One region of the Vibrio sp. B1FLJ16 genome, then DNA from elsewhere that is predicted to be linked to it. Evidence: riboswitches for the same ligand, from Rfam matches in the RefSeq annotation. Region 1 holds a riboswitch; the other holds the start of a gene.

What was found. A riboswitch is a leader RNA that binds a small molecule or an ion and turns the genes downstream of it on or off. The one in region 1 is predicted to bind thiamine pyrophosphate.
Region 2: linked by a shared signal. The riboswitch ahead of thiD (bifunctional hydroxymethylpyrimidine kinase/phosphomethylpyrimidine kinase) and the one ahead of thiC (phosphomethylpyrimidine synthase ThiC) in region 1 are both predicted to bind thiamine pyrophosphate.

The regions. Positions count from the first base shown of each region.
Region 1 covers NZ_HG992749.1:3,017,764-3,025,609, forward strand. Annotated here, with positions in the region: gene thiH (2-iminoacetate synthase ThiH) at 1-727, opposite strand, end outside; gene KHN79_RS13815 (thiazole synthase) at 743-1,510, opposite strand; gene thiS (sulfur carrier protein ThiS) at 1,516-1,779, opposite strand; gene thiF (thiazole biosynthesis adenylyltransferase ThiF) at 1,799-2,575, opposite strand; gene KHN79_RS13830 (thiamine phosphate synthase) at 2,565-3,890, opposite strand; gene thiC (phosphomethylpyrimidine synthase ThiC) at 3,890-5,830, opposite strand; TPP riboswitch at 5,991-6,089, opposite strand; gene crcB (fluoride efflux transporter CrcB) at 6,151-6,534, opposite strand; gene ilvC (ketol-acid reductoisomerase) at 7,064-7,846, opposite strand, start outside.
Region 2 covers NZ_HG992750.1:118,008-125,853, forward strand. Annotated here, with positions in the region: gene KHN79_RS14635 (molybdopterin guanine dinucleotide-containing S/N-oxide reductase) at 1-875, shown strand, start outside; gene thiE (thiamine phosphate synthase) at 926-1,540, opposite strand; gene thiM (hydroxyethylthiazole kinase) at 1,605-2,402, opposite strand; gene tenA (thiaminase II) at 2,416-3,084, opposite strand; gene KHN79_RS14655 (ABC transporter substrate-binding protein) at 3,103-4,053, opposite strand; gene KHN79_RS14660 (ABC transporter permease) at 4,077-4,877, opposite strand; gene KHN79_RS14665 (ABC transporter ATP-binding protein) at 4,870-5,628, opposite strand; gene thiD (bifunctional hydroxymethylpyrimidine kinase/phosphomethylpyrimidine kinase) at 5,618-6,487, opposite strand; TPP riboswitch at 6,585-6,692, opposite strand; gene KHN79_RS14675 (TldD/PmbA family protein) at 7,066-7,846, shown strand, end outside.

The DNA of each region.
Region 1 (7,846 bases):
AATCCAGATGAACAGCAGTAAAGAAACAATCTGTTCGCCACTCTTGCAAACCAATCAAGGCGCCGATACCGATTTTGTCTATCCCTGCCCTGGCTAACCTGTCAGGAGTCTCAAGACGATAGCGGAAATCCGTTTTATTACCGCGCAAGTGATGCTCAGCATAAGTCGATGGATGATAAGTTTCCTGATAGACCATTACCGCATCCAGGCCCAACGTTTTCAGTTCCGCATAGTCGTCCTGAGCCAAAGGTTGAACTTCCATCGCCAGGTAATTGAATCGTTGCTTTATCACCGGCAGCATTTCCCGAAAGTACTTCATCCCGACTTTGGTTTCATGCTCGCCCGTAACCAGTAACACACTGTCGAACTTCATTTGCTTGATCGCATTAATCTCCGCATGCACCTCGTCTTTGGTCAGCGTTCTGCGCTTAATACGGTTTTCCATCGAAAAGCCGCAATAAGTACAAGCATTGGCGCAAAGGTTAGAAAGGTACAGCGGTATATAAAGCGACATCGTATTACCAAACCGCTTTCGCGTCAGCGTATAAGACAGCTTTGCCATCTGCTCCAGATAGGGCTCTGCCGCGGGCGAAATGAGCGCTTTGAAATCTTCTAAATCTCGTTTGGGGTTTGCCAGCGCCCTTTCCACATCCTGCGCCGTTTTGGCATATATCGACATGGTAATGTCATCCCAGTTAAACTGCTTAAAGTGGTCGTAAAAACTCATGTTTGGACCTCTCTTTTACAGCTCATCGAGAAAAGCGGTTAGCGGACTCGAAGCAACGGCATGAGAAACTTGCCCTGCAAGCCCCGCTTCATAAGCCATACGCCCCGACTCTACAGCCATCTTGAAGGCTTTTGCCATAGCAACGGGATCGCTTGCTGCAGCAATCGCCGTGTTAACCAATACTGCATCTGCGCCCATTTCCATTGCTCGCGCAGCATGTGAAGGCGCACCAATCCCCGCATCAACGACAACTGGCACAGTGGCTTGATCGATGATGATTTGTAAAAAGTCATGTGAGGCGATGCCCTTGTTTGAACCGATAGGTGCACCTAACGGCATAACAGCTGCACAGCCAACTTCTTCTAGTCGCTTACACAACACAGGGTCGGCATGGCAATATGGCAAAACAATAAAGCCTTCACAAACCAGTTGTTCTGCTGCAGCTAAAGTTTCAATCGGGTCTGGCATCAAATATTTCGGATCAGGGTGAATCTCCAGTTTGACCCAATTGGTGCCTAACGCTTCACGCGCAAGTTGAGCGGAAAACACTGCATCTTTAGCATTTTTAGCACCAGAAGTGTTCGGTAGCAGATTCACTCCAGCATGAATCAGAGGTCGCAAAATGTCATCTTGCTGATCATTTACGTCAATGCGTTTGAGTGCCATCGTTGCGAGTTGAGAGCCGGAAATCTGAATGGCTTCGGCCATCAAACGGCTATTGGAAAACTTGCCTGTTCCGGTGAACAAGCGCGATTGAAATTCTTTATCACCTATTTTCAGCATCGACATTATCCCCCTGCGATAGCTTGAAACAGAGAGATAGTATCTCCCTCAGAAAGTATCGTGCTTGCCCACTCGCTGCGCGGCACAACTTGATTATTTATGGCAAAAACACAGCCTACTTCCGGTAGAGAAAACTGTGTGATGATTTGCTGCAGATTCACGTTGGACTCGACTTGTTGTGGTTGGTCATTAATAGCGATGACGACCAATTTTCCTTTGCCACATGAAGCGTCAAGTTCAGTGATTGCATCATGTTTTGATGATGTCATAACTAGCTCCTCTCCTAACTCAGTGCTGTGGTTCATGCGCTTCACTGCAAACCTGGCACTCTTGGTCCTTATTGATACTCATGGTTTGCCAGTTAAGACAAATCCCATCAAATAGGTGCAACTGCCCACTAGCGACATGAAACTTATCTGTCGCCAGTTTTTGAATTGCCGCTAAAGCTTGGTAGTTTCCTAATGTTCCAACCACCGGCCCTACAACGCCCATTTCACTGCAGTTCATCCCCTGTTTTAATTCGCCAAATGGATAAAGGCATCGGTAACACCCCGAACTGTGTTTCTCATCTGAGTAATCAAATACAGCAAACTGACCCTGCCAACCAATAGCAGCCGCAGATATCAACGGTGTACTTTGCTCAAAACAGACTTGATTAATCAGCTGCCGAGTGGGCATATTGTCACTACAGTCGAGTACAACATCGGCAAGCATCACTTCCAATTGCAGCTGAGATTTATCCAGACGTTTCGGAATAGTTCTAACTTGAACCAGTGAATTAAGGGCACCTAACTGTTGAGCAGTAGCTTCTGTTTTCATTAGGTTGATATCACGTTCCCGATAAACAACCTGTCGCTGTAAATTGCTGCTATCGACATGGTCATCATCAACAACCACTAACTTACCTACTCCTGCGGCTGCCAAATACAAACCTGCAGCGCTTCCCAGCCCGCCACAGCCAATGATCAAAACATGAGATTGGCTGAGTTTAGCTTGTCCTGATTCACCAATTTCAGTTAGCGCAATTTGACGCTGATAGCGAATGAATTCTTTATCAGTAAGCACTTTCGCCCTCCACTTCCTGCAATGGCTGAACGCTACCCATCAATTGATTGAAAAACTCAATCACCGATTTTGGCGACTCAGATAATGTCATGGCTCTAACCACAGCTAAACTGGATACACCGCATCGCCAAACCTGCTCTGCATTTGATTGATCAATACCGCCAATCGCGACTGTTGGGTAGCCAACTTGCTTTCCATATGGAATGCTATCGATCAGCGTTTGATACAAAGCTAAACGAATCAAACCTTGTGGCTTTGATGGCATTTGCTTAGTCGTAGTCGGAAAGATATGACCCAGTGCGATATAGCTTGGATTGATTTGTACAATTCTCAGCAGTTCATAGTAACCATGTGTTGACAGTCCTAAGTGAATCCCAGCTTCACTTAAATGCAGTAAGTTAGATGCTTCAATATCTTCTTGGCCAAGATGTACTCCGAACGCACCATGCTTAATAGCGAGTTGCCAGTAATCATTAATGAAGACCTGCGCATCATATTGACGTCCCAGTTCAATCGCTCGAATAATCTGTTGTTCGAGATCGGACTGAACGGCATCTTTGATACGCAGTTGTATAGTCTTAATACCCAACGGAAGAAGCCGCTCTATCCAACTGACGTCATCAACAACGGGATAAAGCCCTAAACTGTCTTTATCAAGGCAAGGAAAACCAACCGCTTCGCTTTGCGATGACCAACCCACTTGAATACCCAAGCGAACGTCTTCTATAACGGGAGTTGGAAAATCAACAATGTGAGATGCCCACTCGTGAAGAGTACATGTTTCACCGCTAAACTGTGTTTCACGTGAAACATTGGTCATTGCACGGGCTAATGTCAATGCGTCTTCGATCGGAAAGTCGAGAGCCAACAACGTTACTATCCAAGCTAAGTGATACTCAGCTTGGAAATTCTTTGATGCTGATACATGCACCGATAACGCCCTTACTTCATCACTAATTGGATGACGCCAGATATCAAACACCGTCATGTTGTCGTCTCTGCTTGGTGCTGGAGGAGCCTCCTCAATACCAATAAAAATAGACGAGGAACTTTGCTGATTCGTTTCCTTCAAAGGTAAATCCGATTGGTAGTAAAGCGTAAAATCACCGCTTGACGCTTCATAAAATCCATCAACAAGATCTGTGCCCACACAGACTGTTTTATTTTGGTCTGGAACAAGTTGAATCAAATGAGTTGGGCTAACGCCCAACTCAATCTCTTCAGTACTAAAACCCTGTTCTTTCGCCAATAATAAACATTGCTGAACAAAACCCGTTAGCTCAATTAATGGTGACGGAATAAGGATTTTAGTCATCAGTCATCCACCTCGGCGTGTACAGCTGGGTGATAAAGTTCAGAGCCCGTCGAACGAAATTCTTCAGACTTTCTGCGCATGCCTTCTAGCGGATCATCTAACATCTTGATAGAAATCGCCTGATCAGCAGCAACTTGTTCAGTGTCCTTTGCATACTCTCTGACTTCCTGAGAAATCTTCATCGAACAGAATTTAGGGCCGCACATCGAACAGAAGTGAGCTACTTTCCCAGATTCTTGTGGTAACGTTTCGTCGTGGAAAGCACGCGCCGTGTCTGGGTCTAGTGAGAGGTTAAATTGATCTTCCCAACGGAATTCAAAACGTGCTTTAGATAGCGCATTATCACGAACCTGCGCACCAGGGTGCCCTTTTGCCAAGTCAGCGGCATGTGCAGCCAGCTTGTAGGTGATCATGCCTGTCTTAACATCCTCCTTGTTGGGCAGCCCTAAGTGTTCTTTAGGTGTGACATAACACAACATTGCACAGCCATACCAACCAATCATCGCTGCACCAATACCGGAGGTAATGTGGTCATAGCCAGGTGCAATATCTGTTGTCAGCGGACCCAGCGTGTAAAATGGTGCTTCATGGCAATGTTCCAGCTGTTGATCCATGTTCTCTTTGATCATGTGCATTGGTATATGACCAGGGCCTTCGATAATGACCTGAACGTCATATTCCCAAGCGATCTTAGTCAGTTCACCAAGAGTACGTAATTCAGCAAACTGTGCTTCGTCATTGGCGTCTGCGACTGAGCCAGGACGTAGTCCATCACCTAATGAAAGTGCAACGTCATACTTAGCACAGATCTCACAGATTTCGCGGAAGTGGGTGTAAAGGAAACTCTCCTGATGATGCGCTAAACACCATTTAGCAATGATGGAGCCGCCACGAGAAACGATACCAGTAACACGCTTTGCCGTCATCGGGACATAACGAAGTAACAAACCTGCGTGAATGGTAAAGTAATCCACGCCTTGCTCTGCCTGCTCGATTAAAGTGTCACGCATTACTTCCCAGTTTAGATTTTCCGCAATACCATTTACTTTTTCTAGCGCCTGATACATTGGCACAGTACCAATTGGCACCGGGCTATTACGTAATATCCACTCACGGGTCTCGTGGATGTTACGTCCTGTAGAGAGATCCATAACGGTATCCCCACCCCAGCGCGTGGCCCAGACAAGTTTCTCTACCTCTTCTTCGATTGAAGATGTTACCGACGAATTACCAATGTTCGCGTTCACTTTTACTAAGAAGTTACGCCCGATAATCATTGGTTCCGATTCTGGGTGGTTGATATTTGATGGGATAATGGCACGACCTTCTGCCACTTCTTTACGGACAAACTCAGCTGTGATGTCTTTTGGTAGGTTAGCGCCGAAGCTTTGGCCCGGATGTTGCTGAGTTAATGCCTCATCGCGATATCTAGCGCGCCCCATATTCTCACGTAAAGCGATGAATTCCATTTCCGGCGTGATAATCCCGTTACGTGCGTAATGAAGTTGAGTGACGCAATGTCCCGCCTTAGCACGTCGAATATGAGGTAGATTACCGTAACGCAGTTCATCCAACGTATCATCTTCCAAGCGCTCTTTTGCGTAAACAGAGCTAACATCTTGAAGAACTTCAGTGTCGTTTCTTTCTTCAATCCAACCTGCTCTGAGCTTTGGTAAGCCGCTGAAAAGATCAATAGAGTAATCAGGGTCAGTGTATACACCAGAGGTGTCATAAACGCGTACTGACTCATTTGATTCGAAAATAGGCGCCTCTTTAGAGCCACCGATGAGGCTATCAGCTAAAGAGATCTCACGCATCGGGACACGAATATCCGGGCGTGAACCTTCGACATAGACTTTATTTGAATTTGGGTACGGCTGTACCGAAAGAGTATCTATAAACTGTTTTGCTTCCAGTCTCGCTTGCTTGCGATTCGACATAGCATTTTTCCTTGCTTGTTATGCTAGATAAAAAGTATTGGGATAAAAATGCTTGGCGGATAGATGCGACAAGAGGAGTCGAAATATAGATAGCAAGATAGAATGCTTCGTCTATAACAACAATCGACGTTTTGATAGGTTAGCCAGAACAGATCTGGTGTAGGTATCTTCTCTTGTTCCCTTCGCAGATACTAATCTGATCAGGTTCAACGGATCCCGAATTAACGGTCTCAGCCTTATGGCACTCCGACAAGTGAAATCAGTATATTAAAACGGATTGATTAAACCAATCCGATCAGATGACATTTTGTCATCTTTTACTAGCTACGTATCATTAACTGGAAGCCAATCCATGCAGCTGAAATACTCAATGTAACATTCAAAAGAATGTTTAAGCCCATTTTGAAAAAGGCACCCTGTTGCATTAATAAAACGTTATCCATAGAGAATGTAGAAAAGGTAGTTAGCGCCCCTAAAAACCCTAACCCAATGATTTGTCGCCAAGGATCTGTAGCTAACATCTCGTTTTCAAAAGCGGCGATTAATAGCCCCATAATAAGAGAACCGACAACGTTAACGGTTAGCGTACCATAAGGGAAACCACGACCTAGAAGATACACGCACAGCTCAGAAACAAGATAACGAGAACACGCACCAAATGCTCCACCCACTGCGATAAAGCCTAAAATATAAAGTTGCCCCATAACTCCCCCCAAACTCTTTATGGCGACATTGTAATCAAAATCGACCTAATATCGTTAATACAAACTTTAAATTCAACGAATTTACCTCCCCCTATCGACAAAACATTCAAAAAGTTACAGGAGTCACTTTTTGGTGATTTATACCAATCACAGTAAATAAGTGATCAGAAATAGCGTAGGAAAAAATGCTTGATAACAAGGCAAAAATTTTTGGTAAGTAGTTATTCTACAATCAAAATTTTTAACGACGTTAACGAGTATTTTAGCAAGCTAGAATGATCAGTTATTTACTACGATTGGTATTACATTCAAATTAAATAAAAAAGGCTTGGTCAACGGCGACCAAGCCTTTTCATTAGATGTTGTGTTGTTTTGTATTTATCACTCCAGTCTGCCCGGAGTTCAGTTACTGCGATTAATTATTTTTTCAAAATGCGCTGCATTAAGTTTTCAATTCTAAGAGAGGCACAGAGTTTACGGTAGTAAATGAGCACCTTCGACATCAAAATGAAAATTTATAGTAAGTAATTTAGCCACCTACCGCGATACGCTTCATATCAGTCATGTATCCACGTAGCTCTTCACCAATGTACTCTACTGGATGGTTACGGATCTTCTCGTTAACCGCGATTAGTGTTGCATTATCAACCTGGTTTGAAGTCTCGCCCAGACCTTTACCGATAACATCAGTACCTACTGAAGGCATAAACTTCTCACGTAGCAATGGAGTAGCAACGTTAGCAAACAGGTAGTTACCGTACTCAGCGGTATCTGAGATAACTACGTTCATTTCGTACAGACGCTTACGTGCAATCGTGTTCGCGATTAGTGGTAGCTCGTGCAGAGACTCGTAGTACGCTGACTCATCGATGATGCCAGATGCTGTCATCGCTTCAAATGCAAGCTCAACTCCAGCACGAACCATAGCAATCATCAGGATGCCATTGTCGAAGTATTCTTGCTCAGAAATTTCAACGTCAGTCGCTGGGTAGTTTTCAAATGCTGTTTCACCAGTCTCTTCACGCCAGCCTAATAAGTTTGCGTCATCGTTAGCCCAGTCAGCCATCATTGTACTGGAAAAATGACCAGAAATGATGTCATCCATGTGCTTGTTGTATAACGGACGCATTAAATCTTTCAGCTCTTCAGAAAGTTCAAAGGCTTTGACTTTAGCTGGGTTAGACAGGCGATCCATCATGTGCGTAATACCGCCAAATTTAAGAGCTTCAGTAACCGTCTCCCAACCGTACTGAAGTAGCTTACCTGCATAACCTGGGTCGATACCTTCTGCAACCATCTTTTCGTAACAAAC
Region 2 (7,846 bases), on a different replicon from region 1:
ACAGTAACCAGCACCTTGTGCCGATGAAGCAGGTGGTTGATCCACAGGGTGAAGCGCGTAACGACTTCGATGTTTTCGCAGATTTAGCTGAGATGATTGCTCCGGGTGGGCGTGACGTTTACACCGAAGAGAAAACCGAAATGGAATGGCTGTATGGGTTCTACAAAGTGGCGCAACAAGGCGGTCGTGGCTCTCGTGTAGCAATGCCAAACTTCAGTAAGTTCTGGGAAGACAACCAGCTGATCGAGATGAAGTGGAACGAGAAGAACGCACAGTTTGTTCGTTATGCTGATTTCCGGGAAGATCCGGTATTGAACCCGCTGGGTACGCCGAGCGGTAAGATTGAAATCTTCTCGAAAACGATCGAAGGCTATCAGCTGGAAGATTGTCTGCCGCACCCGGCTTGGTTCGAACCAACAGAATATACCGGTAATGCGCAAAGCGGTGAACTGCAGTTAATGACCGCGCACGCTGCGCACCGTTTGCACAGTCAGTTTAACTACGCGAAGATCCGTGACGAGTATGCGATTGCAAACCGTGAACCAATTTGGATTCACCCTGAAGACGCTAAATCCCGTGGCATTAATACCGGTGATCTGGTGCGGGCGTTTAACAACCGTGGTCAGGTGCTGGTAGGGGCAGAAGTAACTGACCGAATCAAACAAGGATCTGTGTGTATTCACGAGGGGGGCTGGCCCGACTTAGATACGAATACCGGTATCTGTAAAAACGGCGGCTGTAACGTCTTGACGCTGGATATTCCGACATCGAGACTAGCCAACGGCTGCGCGGCGAACTCAGCACTGGTACGTATTGAAAAATACACGGGACCAGAGTTAGAACTCACAGCGTTTGAGCCACCGAAAAACGGTTAGAAAATAGCATTAGAAAGCAAGAAGCCAGCGATTCGCTGGCTTCTTTTTTATCACTGCATTAATCCAAGCAAGTACTCACATGCTCTCTTTGGGTCGTCCGCATGACAGATTGCCGATACCAGAGCTAAGCCGTGTACGCCAGTCGCGCTGAGTTCTGGAATATTACTTTCGTTGATGCCACCAATCGCGACAATGGGAAGAGAAGTGGATCTGAGTGCCAGCTTCAATCCTTCAATCCCCCAGTGTTTTTTAGTATTGGTTTTTGTCGGTGTCGCATAGATGGCACTTAATCCTATGTAATCTATAGGTAGGGCATCAACTTCTGCAAGCTGCTGTTCATTTTCGATAGATAAGCCGAGGATTTTGTGCGAGCCAATCAGTTTGCGGGCAATATTTGCAGGCATGTCAGATTGACCGAGATGGACACCATCAGCATCGACAGCGAGCGCAACGTCAACCCGGTCGTTGATGATTAACGGGACATTGGTGCCCTGGAGGATCTCTTTTACTGCTTGCGCTCGCTCGATGAAAGCACGTACGTCACCATGTTTTTCGCGCACTTGTACCATGGTTACGCCACCTTCGACTGCTCTGCGAACCACATGCTTCAACGTAGCGAGATCTTGTTGGTCATCGGTGACCAGATAAAGGCGATAGGCGTTCATATTATTTCCTTTGTGCCTCTGTCCATTTTATGAGCCAGAGGCATCTTTCTTTAAATATTCGTTTTTAGTCTTCGATGGCTTGCAGTTTCAGTCGTGTCGCCAAAGTTTGGCTATCAAGCTGATACAGTTCATCAAGTAATGCTAACTGTAAGCTGCCTGGCCCGCGCGCTTGCTCGGCGGCGATTTCACCCGCTACGCCAAGTACAGCCGCGGCGGCTAAACCCGTCTGGTCACCAACGGCTGCAAACGCACCAGTTAGTGCAGTCAGCGTACAGCCCATTCCTGTTACGTATGGCATCATCTCGTGGCCATTGTTGAGTGTTACGGTTTGGGATTTCGTCACTATATAATCCGTCTCGCCAGAAATAACAACGTTTGCACCGTACTCTGCAACGAGGAACTGAGCGGCACCTAACGCGGCATCACTGCTGTCCAGAGCATCAACACCTTTGCTCTGAGCTTGCTCTCCGGCCAGCGCAATGATTTCCGACGCATTACCACGAATGATGAGTTTGTCAGCCAGGCGTGCAATCTGGCGGGATGATTCAGTGCGTAGCGCGCTTGCTCCGCAGCCGACAGGGTCGAGGACGACGATTTTACTATTGGCATTGGCTTGCTCAACAGCAAAGAGCATTCGTGGTATCCAGACACTGTCTAGTGTGCCAATGTTGATAACCAGTGCTCCAGCAAATGACATCATCTCTGTCATCTCTTGTTGGGAGTGAGCCATGATCGGCGAGGCTCCAGTTGCCAGCAGTGCATTGGCGGTGTTGTTCATTACTACGTAGTTAGTGATGCTAACCACTAATGGCTTTTGTTGGCGTACTGAGTTTAACGCTTGAGTGATTTGTTCAATTAACATATCGATTCTCCGATTAACTTTGCAGAGCATTCAGGCCTTGTTGCCAGAAAGCGATTTCCATACGTGTAGCAGTTTTAAATACCTGAATCAGGTTTTGACCGCGTTGGCTGTTGATGTCGATTTCATCTAACAGCTCATTAAAGTGCTCTGCACCGTTGGCAACGCCAGACTGGAATTCTTCACCGCCATAGAGGGTAATCCAGCTAGCGTAAGGATTGCCTTCAATAACAGTACTTTTATCTTCTAACAGCATTTTCCCAATGACCGCGTAGCCTATAGAGCAAGGCGCAAGCGCTGCATATAAGTCAACTAAATCCCCCGTCATGCCTGCATCTAATACATATCGTGTGTAGGCGACAGTGCCGAAATCTTCTGGCTCGTTTTCAAGATCGGACTCTGTTAATCCCCATTGAGCGCAATAAGTCACATGATGAGAAATCTCAGAATCTAATAGCGCATGAACACTAGGTAGTGCACGGCGCATATCATCCAACGTGCGTGCTTTATAAATCGCTAACGCATAAGCACGAGCGTATTGCTTCAGAAACAAAAAGTCCTGTTTCAGATAATGAAGAAAACAAGGCTGTGCGAGCGTGCCTTTCGCCAGTTGCTGAACGAAGAGGTGTTGTGTGTATGCCTGCCAATCTTGATGGCAAGCGTCGATCAAATCTTGATATTTCATAATGGGGTAACCTCAGGATCAGTCAAAGCTGGGTACGTAATCTTTAGCTTTTGGTAGCGTTTCAATGATTTTTTGCGTGTACATAAACTCGGCGTAATCGTCGTAGCGTTTTAGATCAATGGCAGATGGACGAAGTGCGAAACGGGTTAAAGTGTCGTTCCAGGCGCGTTGGTTGAGTTCGTTGTTCAGTGTGTCCGGTGAGTAGGCAACAAACTCTTTCCAGGATGTTTTTGGGTGGTTGACGATGTAAGTCGTTGCTTGTTCTAGCGCTTTATTGAAGGCTTTAATCGCCTCTTTATCGTAGGAATTTGCATTTGCGACGAAGACCAGTTCGTCATAGGCAGGCACGCCGTGTTCTTCTGGGAAAAATGCTTTGGCTTTGTAACCTTCCAGTGCTAGTTGATTGTTTTCGAAATTGCGTAAGCCACCCCAAATGGCATCTACTTTTCCTGATGCAAGGGAAGAGGAGAGAGCCCAACCTACGTTAATTAGTTGCACGTCTGATAGTTTAATGTTCTCCTGCGCGAGCATAGTACCAATAGTGGCTTCTTCAGTGCCTGCAATAGCAATACCAATTTTCTTGCCTTTAAGATCGCGTAAGTTGTCGTGTTTACCGTTATCCAGCACCATTAAGGTATTGAGCGGGGTGGCAATGAGCGTTGCTGAGCGAATAAGTGGCAGACCAGCTGCAACATCAATCGTTAGGTTTGGTTGGTAGGAAATCGCCATATCTACTTTGCCGGCGGCGACCAGTTTAGGTGGCGTGCTTGGGTCAGCTGGCTCTTGAATATTGACCTTCAAGTCTTGCTCTTTGAAGTAGCCTCGCTCCTTTGCAATAACGATGGGGCCATGGTTCGGGTTGACGAACCAATCTAACATCAGTGTTATCTCTTTTTCCGCTGCAAGTGCGTTAGTTGAAACGATTGAAGCGAGAAGCACGCTAGTGCTGATTAGTTTAATTTTATTCACGGGGTTCTTCCTTTTTTATTTCCCTATTTGTTTTCCCAGGGAATGGCTTTTTTCAGTAGTTTGTCAGTAGTGAAATACAGTGAGATGGATAGCATGGCGAGGATAAGTAGTGCTGCAAACATCTCGTCGATGATCATGCGCGCGTTAGCTTGCAGCATCAGATAACCCAAGCCCTCACTTGAACCGACCCACTCACCGACGACCGCGCCAATCGGGGCGATAACTACCGCGACACGAATGCCAGAGGCGAGTGTGGGTAATGCCGCAGGCAGTTGAATATGGCGGAGAAGTTGCCATTTTGATGCGCCCATCGTTTTGGCCAGATCCAGATACCCGCTTGGGGTATTGCGTAAACCGTCGTAACAACACGTCGTAACAGGGAAAAAGATGATGATTGCTGCCATGACGACTTTTGAAGCGATGCCGTAACCCAGCCAGAGCATTAAGACAGGTGCGATGGCAAAAACCGGAATTGCTTGGCTTGCAATCAGAATTGGCAACAGCCAGCGTTTTAGCGGTTCGAACAGCAACATTTGCAGCGCAAACAGCAAGCCCATCGATAAACCGAGTCCAAGACCAAGCAGGATCTCTTGCGCGGTTACCCAGGTGTGTACGAGCAATACGTCGTAGCGGGAGAGCAGTCTATTAAGTACATCAACAGGTGCTGGCAAAATGAAACTCGGCATATTGAATGCGACAACTATCAATTGCCACAGACCTAAAATCACAGCGGTACTGATCATCAATCTCAGCACAGGATGAGTGACTCGATCTTTCTTATTGGTGCGTGTCGAGATGGAGTTGTATTGAGTCATATCACTCATAATCTTTTTCCAACTGTTCTAAGATTTCTTGCTGCAACGTGGCAGATTCGCCATTCAGTATGCGAGGTGGTAGAGAGTCAGGAACGATGAGAGATTGAGCCCGTGCTGGCGTACCTTGCAGAATATACAATTGGTGGGCAAGACGAACCGCTTCTTGTGGATCATGAGTAATCAGCACTACAGTTTTTTCTTTGAGCAGAGTGGCGGATAACGTCTGTAGCTTGTGTCTGGTCACAGCGTCGAGCGCAGAGAAGGGCTCGTCCATCAAAACCACGGGTTTGTCTTGCATTAAAGTGCGGGCAAGGGCGACACGCTGGCGCATACCTCCGGAAAGCTGATCGGGTTTCGCAAACACGTAGTCAGCTAAGCCAACTTGTTTCAACAATTGACTAGCGCGCTTACTCTGAGCTGCTGAATTTGAGTTGGGATGAGAAAAGCGAGAACTCAGACAGACGTTATCCGAAACACTGAGCCATGGCAGCAGTAAATCTTGCTGCGCCATGTAGGCGATACGTTGGTGAAGAGCTAACCCATCGGTTGTTGTTAGCTCGCCTTGCCACTCAACTTGGTCATCTAGCAAGCCAGCCAGATAACGCAAAATAGTGGTTTTACCGCAGCCACTGCGCCCTAATATTACTGTCCACTGACCCGAAGGGATCGTCATGTTTAACCTCGCCAGCGTTGGTATCTCGCTGTTGTTGTATCGCAGGCTGACATTAACAAGCTGAATTCCGGCCGTATTAGCAAACATCTTTATCTTTCCCGCAATTAGAGCTTGCGAAGAAGTGGTGAACCGGGCCGTGACCTTTGCCGACATCGAGTTCATCTGCATGGGCGATCGCTTGACAGATATACTGTTTAGCCAAATACACGGCTTTCGGCAGGTCGTATCCTTGTCCAAGGTAAGAAGCAATCGCAGAAGAGAGGGTACAACCTGTGCCATGTGTATTTTGAGTAGGGAAACGCTTGGCGCTAATGAGCTCTGAAGAGTCTTGCATGATCAGTAGGTCGCTACTGTTTTCGTCTTTCTCTAGATGACCACCTTTAAGTAATACTGCTTTAGCGCCCAGCGCACGCAGATCCGCAATCATGTCACTCATTTCATCTTCGGATGTAGGTACAGGCTTTCCTGTTAATGCGGAACCTTCAGGGAGATTGGGGGTGATGATGTCAGCGAGCGGAATGAGCTCGTGTTTTAATGTGTCGATCGCGGAGTGCTCGAGGAGTAAATCTCCGCTGGTGGCCACCATTACCGGATCAATGACTAGATGCTTCGGCTGGTATTGTTTAATTTTGTTCGCAACGACTTTGATTATATTTGCGTCTGCTAGCATGCCGATTTTAACCGCCACGATATTAAGGTCGGTAAACACCGCATCGAGTTGGCTTTCTACGTGCTCAAGTGGGATAGGAAAAATGGCGGAAACGCCTTGAGTATTTTGCGAAGTGATGGCGGTAATGACAGAACAAGCAAAACTGCCTGTCGCAGACATGGCTTTGATGTCTGCCTGAATACCCGCACCACCGCCACTGTCTGATCCTGCGATCGTTAACACGATGGGAACTAGTGAGGATGGCGTCTTGTCTGAATAAGGCTGTGATTGTGTCATGGTCGCTCCTATTACAAGACGTATAGGAACTGACTTTGACCCTTGTAGACAGATCGGTTTTCGGACCCGCTATTGCTAACCTAGGAAATTAGGTGAAGGCTAAGTGCTCATAGTTCCCTACGTCAGTGCTAACTGAATCAGGTTCAACGGGTCTCGAATTTCGATCTCAGCCGACGCGTACTGCGTGGCCCCCCGACTATTTCGCTAGGATGATAGCAGGACAGTTACTCAAGGGGTATGCTTTTTTGAGGGTAATTATTCTTGTGCGTTCATTTATGCGATGCGAGTGTTAGAGTAAGCTTATACCTGATTTGTAACGCACAAATCCTCAGTGCAACCCACTGACGAAAGCGTAGAAACTGGAATTTTTGATAATTAATCGTGGTCTCATTTAGCAAGGATTAGCACAAAACAAGGTTAAAAAACTGTTAAGATTTTACACGTTGCCAATATAACTTTACTGAATTAACAGTGAGTTATTTAACCTGGGCTTAGGTTAAGGAAGTCGGTAAATGTTTGACTATTTCGAGAACAGGTTAATTTGGAAGGCTAAGACGATCATCGAGCAAGGAGACTTCATGCTTAATTCTGTAACAGCGAAGTCAGTGATCGATCATGCTCTATTTTTAGGAGCTGATTTCGCTGAGTTATTCGTTGAACATCATCAAACTAACACCGTCCAGATCGCTTCTGGTGAGGTGGACAAGGTGAATTCAGGTATCGATTTTGGTATCGGGATTCGCCTCTTTTTCGGCCATAAAGTGCTTTATGGCTACACCAACAGCACAGACGAAGCGGAACTTAAACGCGTCACGTCATTGCTCGCTGCGAAAGATAAACGTGAGCAAATTGCATCAGCGGGTGCGCTTAATTTGAATCGCTACCCAGTTCAGCACAGTAGCCGCTTGCCTCTCAGCCAAGACGCTAATCTGGATTCTAAAATCGCGTTCTTGTTGAAAGTTGACCAAGCTGCGCGCGCAGAAAGTGAGTATATCAGCCAGTTTATCGGTAGTGTGCTTCAAAGAGAACAACAGGTAACTATTTTCAATTCAGAAGGCTTACATGTTGACGATACACGTCACTATGTTCGCGTTGCCGGTAACACCGTTGCGCAAAAAGGCAATGAACAATCTTCAGGAATGGAAGGTCCGGGCGCTCTAGCTGGCTGGGAGTTCAGTGAACAGCTGGATGCTAAAGAGCTAGGTCAGACTATCGCACAACAAGCTTTGGTTAAGCTTGGCGCGGATGCGTGTCCATCAGGTGAAATGCCAGTGGTAATTGGTAATGGCTTTGGTGGCGTTATCTTCCATGAAGCGTGCGGTCACTTGCTCGAAACCACATCGGTTGCGAAGAAAGCAT